DNA from 2 places in the Lactobacillus intestinalis genome. Region 1 is predicted to be linked to the other one. Evidence: predicted binding sites of a transcription regulator. Region 1 holds the regulator's gene; the other holds the start of a gene.
What was found. The regulator NrdR, encoded in region 1, represses ribonucleotide reductase genes. The targets are predictions, from matches to a motif close to ACACNATATATNGTGT.
Positions count from the first base shown of each region.

Region 1 (3,428 bases):
ATATTCATGCTAAGAACTTTAATGTACGTAGTTTTGCTGAGAGAACTGCAATTAATTCTCCGATTCAAGGATCAGCGGCGGATATCATTAAGATAGCAATGATTAATATGCAAAAGAAACTTGAGGAGCTTCATTTGAAGACTAAAATGGTTTTGCAGATTCATGACGAATTGGTCTTTGATGTGCCAAAAGAAGAATTAGAAACTATTAAAAAGATTGTCCCAGAAGTAATGCAATCTGCAGTCAAACTTGATGTGCCATTAGTGGCAGATTCAGGTTATGGTCATAATTGGTATGATGCAAAGTAGGTGACACTATGCCAGAAATGCCAGAAGTGGAAACAGTGAGAAGATCGCTGATTCCTTTAATTAAAGGGAAAACTATAAAAAATGTAACATTGTGGTATCCCAATATTGTAGCCAGTGATCAAAGTGAATTTGTTCATGATTTAGTAAATAAAAAGGTGATTGGCATCGATCGTTATGCCAAGTATCTCTTGATTAGATTAAGTGATAATCTAACTATTGTGTCTCATTTGCGGATGGAAGGTAAGTATCACTTAGTTGATGTGGATACGCCTAAAGATAAGCATGATCATGTTCAATTTGAATTCACTGATCATACTGCACTTAGATATAATGATGTTCGTAAATTCGGCCGAATGCAGCTTATTTTAACCGGAAGTGAAAAGACAGCAACTGCAATTGGAAGATTGGGCGTAGAGCCAAATTCAGCTGATTTTACTGATCAATATTTTATTTCTAAACTCAAAACAAAGAAAAAGAATATTAAAAATACTCTGCTAGATCAAACGATTGTAGCAGGACTTGGAAATATATATGTGGATGAGGTTTTATGGCAAGCAAAGATTCATCCGCTTAGTGTTTCAAGGGCTATTCCTGCAGACAAAGTAAAAGAACTACGTAAAAATATTAATCATACGATTAAATGGGCAACTGAATTGCATGGAACCACAGTCCATACTTATCTTGATGCTAATGGAAACTATGGCGGTTTTCAAGATAAGCTTAAAGTATATGGTCATAGTGGCGAAGAATGTCCTAGATGTAATACAATATTAGAAAAAATCAAAGTAAATGGGCGAGGAACAACATTTTGCCCGCATTGTCAGGTGATATATAAATGACACTTGTGTTAGGTTTAACCGGCGGAATTGCGACTGGTAAAAGTACTGCTGATAAATTTTTTGAGGAAAAAAATATTCCAATTGTGGACTGTGATGAGATAGCCCACAACATCATGAATGTTAATAAGCCGGCTTGGAAAGATATTAAAGAGGTTTTTGGTGATGAATATTTAAATGAAGATCAAACCATTAATCGAAAAAAGTTGGGCAAATTAGTGTTTAATGATCCCACAAAAATGAAAATTTTGAATGAAATTACTCATCCGCGGATTTTTCAAGAAATGGAATCACAAATCGCACAATATAAATCTGAAGGCTATTCTTTGATTATCGTCGATGCCCCAGTTTTGTTTGAATCTCATAGTGAAAAATATTATAACGAAACTTTAGTAATTAGTTTGCCTCAAGACCTACAGCTTAAACGATTAATGGCACGAAATAATTTGACTAAAGAAGAAGCTCTTAGTAGAATTAACAGTCAAATGTCATTAAAAGAAAAAGAAGCTAGAGCCACGTATGTGATTGAAAATACTGGTTCTGTAGAAGATTTATATAAAAAATTGAATGAGTTATTAACGAAAATTAAGTATGAGGTTTAATTATGGAATGTCCAAATTGTCATCAAAATGCTTCACGCGTTATTGATTCTCGTCCAAGCGATGAAAATCGAGCTATTAGACGTCGCCGAGAATGTGAAAATTGTGGCTTTCGTTTTACTACATTTGAAAGAATTGAAACTGCACCATTACTTGTTATTAAGAATGATGGAACGCTTGAGCCATTTAGTCGTAAGAAGATTTTGCATGGGGTCATGGCTGCTTGTCAAAAGAGACCAATTACTAGTCAACAATTTGAGCAGTTGGTGGACCATGTTGAAAATAAAGTTCGTAAGCAAGGTGTTAGTGAAATTTCATCTAAGAAAATTGGTCAATTTGTCATGGATGAATTAGCTGACATCGATGATGTAGCCTATATTCGTTTTGCTTCTATCTATCGTGAATTTAAAGATATGTCTAGCTTTATGAAGACGATGGAAGATATGATGGCAAAGCGTGAGAAAGGAAATTAGAGATGTTTGAAACATCTAATCCTAAGCAGCCATTTTACGTTGCTAACAAAATCAATTTGTTCCCAGGAGATATCAAGGTTTTGATTAAACTCTATCAGCCCATTGTTGGCGCCACGGCAGTTTCTTTATATCAAACTTTGATTCAGGATTATGATGCGTATGCAATAGTTTCAGATTCGCAGGGGATTTATTCTCTGCAGGAGGAACTAGATTGCAGTTTAAAAGACATGTTTTCTGCTTTGCATAAACTGGAAGCTGTCGGTTTAGTGAAGACGTATCTCGCTGATAGTATTATTAATAAAATTCTTATTTTTCAGTTGATGAATGTGCCTAGTGCACAAGAATTCTTTTCAACTGCGCTTTTAGCGAGTCTTTTAAAAGAAAAAATAGGGGCAATTAAGTTTCATGCTTTAAGTCATGCTTTTGCTAAGGAACTTAAACGAGCTCAAAAACCCATTAAAGATGCACAAGATGTTTCTGCATCTTTTTTTGACGTCTTCCATCTATCACAAGCAGAAGCAATTACTCCATCTGATGATGTGAAAAAAGCTGCTAGTGAAAATACGGGTCAAAAAATTGTTCCAGCTCAAGTCAATGATCACAGTAATATTGATTGGGAATTTTTGAAACAACAATTTGAAATGTATCAAATTCCGCCCGAGCAAGTAACTCTTCATCAACGTGAGATTGCATCTCTCATGACCACTTACAATTTGAACGAAAAAGAGTTTTCTGATAAAGCAATGTATGCCATGCGGGAAGCGCCAACCCAGTATGAGTTGAATATGCAGCTGATTGAAGAGAAGATTGCAGAAGAATCTCAAAATGTGCGTTTTTTGGCTAATAAGGAAAACCCTAAAGAAGAAAAGCTGGATTTGAGCGGTTTATCTCACAATGAGCAAGAAATTGTTAAAAATGCGATGAATCTATCGCCCTATGACTTTTTGCATAAGGTTAAAAAGCAGTATGGAGGGCAAGTTTATTCCAGTGAAAGCTATACTGTTAATGTGATTAATAGAAAATATCACTTACCTGTATCTGTTTTAAATATGGTTGTCTATACTTGCTTAACTTATAATTCGGTTGTGTCGTACAATTTAGCTAAGAGAATTGCAGAGGATTGGACTGAAAATCAAGTTGGGGATGCCGTAACTGCCTTAAAGCGGATTAATGCGCGCAAGCAAGATAACCATAAGGAACCGCTGATTAAGA
Region 1 covers NZ_CP072983.1:606,384-609,811, forward strand. The annotation lists gene polA (DNA polymerase I) at 1-308, shown strand, start outside; gene mutM (bifunctional DNA-formamidopyrimidine glycosylase/DNA-(apurinic or apyrimidinic site) lyase) at 317-1,147, shown strand; gene coaE (dephospho-CoA kinase) at 1,144-1,746, shown strand; gene nrdR (transcriptional regulator NrdR) at 1,749-2,216, shown strand; gene KBW87_RS02760 (DnaD domain protein) at 2,219-3,428, shown strand, end outside.

Region 2 (3,428 bases), on a different replicon from region 1:
TGTGTAGCAAATTGTTCAGCAATGGAAACAGTCCCAGCAGAAGCAAAATTTTTACTATCAGCGTTAGCTGCTTTAATAGGGAAGTCAACTACAATCGTATGATCCGTGTAAATGTCGGGCTCAGTATGGTAGCCGCATGCGCGAAGAGCAGGTAAGAGGGGATCCGATTCTTGGAACCGAATTCGTTGGATTAAATAACCGGAGTAGTGGAAGTGCATCCCTTCAGAAACACCTGCTAATTTTGCGACCGTTCCGGATGGCTTGACAGTAGTGTGTTTAATTGAAGGATTACAGTGAAGTTCCTGGCTGTATTTTCTATCAGCTTCCACGACTGCCTGATAAAGTTGATCAACTACTTTTATCCCCTTGGGATCATAAATTGCCTTCTTAATCTTTTCTCCTGTAGCTGGATCTTCTACATCCTTAAACCCGATTACTACTCGATGACCTAAATCATTTAAAAGCCAGTCTTGAATTCCAGACATTGACACCCCAATGCGCCGATTTTTGTTGATGGCATTCCGAGAAACTTCCCAATCATAATGACTAAAAGTAACCCGTTTTGTGTAGCGAGCAGCTAGTGCAAAGGCTTCTTTTAAGTCCCAACCTTGTTTTTCGGCAATAAATGGGAAAACTTCAAATAAATTACATGGCTCACCGTTGGATAGAGAAATTTCCCCACAAGGATTGGTTCCTTCTACTTCATTATCAATGCCTGGTTGATAGCCATCTACAATTCTTCCATAATTTCGTGATAATTCAAGATTAACCACTCCTGGTTCACCATTATGTAAAATGCCGTCGGCAATTGGATCATAATCTTTAAATTTAGAATTGATAGCTACACTATTGTTAGAAGCCCAGCGGTGATGGTAAAGTTTTTCTTTATCTTGCTTCATTTTGATAAAGTCTTGATTATCGCTAGAGCCCAGGGCAAGTTCTGCAGATCTGCGAACGTTCCCAGCCACAACAGTCTTACCGATCAAATTACAGATATCAGTAGCATCAACTGCGGTTAAATTCTTCCCTGCTCGATTATTAAGTACTTGATTAATGTCAAAAAACATTTCAACAAGTGGCATCGGGCCCGAAGCAGTTCCGCCAAAACCGTGAATTTTAGCGCCATAAGGACGAATATTGCTAATGTCTAAAACTAGTTTTTTCTTATTTTCGGGGTTGGTCGCATTAAAGTGCATATCAATCAAACGTGCATTAGCTAAAACCCAACCTTCACGGGTATCAGGCAATTTATAGTAAACATAATCTTGATCTTTTTCATGGCCTTTTTTCCATTCATCAAGATCAATAGCCCCTTTTTCTAGAGAAGGAGAGTAAGATTTACTATTTTTATCAATTACCACACTTAAATCAACTTCTTGATCTACTGTTGGGATTTGATTAATGTTACTGTCAACAACAGAAAAGCCTACGCCGCCACCTTTCATTAATTGATCGAAAGTAAAGGAAAATGGCATTGATACTGCAAGCTGATCTTTTTTAAGGTAATCTGGAGAAATATGACTATCGCCATATTTTTGCGGACGAATAGCGATAAACCAGCAATTATTTAAAGAATCACCGTTGCGCTTTTGATAGTCAGTCCCCGAAATCCAAAGATTTCTTCCGGAAGGAGTTGCGGATAAACCATAAACTAACTTAAAAAGCTGTTGAGCCTCGTTAGTAAGTTCTTTAACAATTTGTGGAGTAGGATGCTTTAGCCGAGGATCAAGATTAATATTACCTTCAATCACCCGTTTTACCGTTTCATCCCAATTTTCTGAGCGATTTTTATCATCTAGCCACCGAGCGTAGGTTCTCTTATAAGTTACCCAGCCAAGTTCGCCCCAGTGAGGCCTAATTTCTTTTTTTACTTGATTAATAAAGTCAGAATCAAGTGTAATTACTCTCTTATCAAGCATCATGTAAGTTTCCTTTCTTTAATTAAAAATCCGCTCATAAATACATCATCTATGTGACAATAACGAGAATACCACAAGATGTTGTGTTATTAAAACTGTATGAAACTAGTAAAAACTAAAATAAGTGGGTCTAATTAATGAGTGAGTAAGAGAGAAAAAAATAAAATATTTTTTAGGTAAAGAAAAAAGCATTACTTTCAAATAATGCTTTTTCATTTCTAAATTAATGTTGCTCCAAGTGAATTCTTGAAGTGATCTAATGCCCATTCTTGTCCATGTTCGGTGAAAGTTGCGACCCCTTTAGTAGGGATAGTAATGTGATAATTGAGATTGTAAGCAGCGATAGCTGTGTGCAAAACGCAGATATCGGTGCAGACACCTGTAATATAAAGATCATCAATTCGACGCTCACGTAAGTAATTATCTAGATTGGTGTTTTGGAAAGAGGAGTAACGATTTTTATTAAACTTATAAATCTTGTCACCATCTTGATGTTCTAAATACCAAGTTTTTAACTTACCATAAAGTTCTTGACCTGGGGTTCCTACAATATTGTGAGGAGGGAAGAGTTTATATTCAGGACTAAATTTATCTCTTGTATGACCATCCGTCGGAAAGATAACATAGTCTCCATTTTTGTAAAATTTGTCAGCAAGATTTACCAAATAGTCTTCTAAGTCTTGCGCAACTTTGCCACAAGTAAGAGAGCCATCTGATGCTACAAAATCGTTGGTATAGTCAATGATCAACAATGCTTTTGTCATAATTTTTCTCCTTTAAACTTTTACTAGTTAATTTATCAAAAAACTATGCTATCTTAAAGATCTAGGAACAATTTTAAGGAGAATTTTATGGATTCAGATTTAGAGAAAATGCTTGCTGGTCAGCCTCACAATCCAGTAAGTCCAGTTTTGAGCCAGATGTCTCAATTAGCACATCGCTTGTGTCGTGATTATAGTTTACATACTGAAACAGATAAAGTAGAGAGGGATGCAATTTTAGATAAGCTTTTTCCGGATCATAAGGATGGCATTTATATTCAAGGCTCCGTTAATGTAGACTATGGTAACTTTATGCATATAGGGAAATAATTTTTCGCGAACTTTAATTTTACTGTTTTAGATAGAGCTTCGGTGACGATCAGTGATAATATGTAATGTGTGGGCCTAATGTGACTTTAGCAACACCCATTCATCCGCTTTTACCAAGTCAATGAAATCCTCATCAGCAAGCTGATGGTTCACAAGCTGCTTTAGAATGCAGTTGGGGTACCCACTAAAGTTATTCGCAAAATCACGGAAGAGGATCGTTTAGACAATTATCCGTATTAATTTGAATTTTATCCTAAAAATATATTAACTATTTCTCAACTTTTGTTATAATAAAGATGCCATGGCACAGGGCGTTAAATACTGGGCCAAGGTGAAGATGGTAAAAGAGGACAAGATTGATTATTAGAAGTAAGTAGGAGTGATGACCTATTTACTGATCAATCGCAGGCTTATGTAT
Region 2 covers NZ_CP072985.1:255,189-258,616, forward strand. The annotation lists gene nrdJ (ribonucleoside-triphosphate reductase, adenosylcobalamin-dependent) at 1-1,919, opposite strand, end outside; gene KBW87_RS09305 (cysteine hydrolase family protein) at 2,138-2,683, opposite strand; gene KBW87_RS09690 (maltose acetyltransferase domain-containing protein) at 2,771-3,010, shown strand.
Region 2: the regulator NrdR is predicted to act here: its motif matches at 1,991-2,006, upstream of nrdJ (ribonucleoside-triphosphate reductase, adenosylcobalamin-dependent).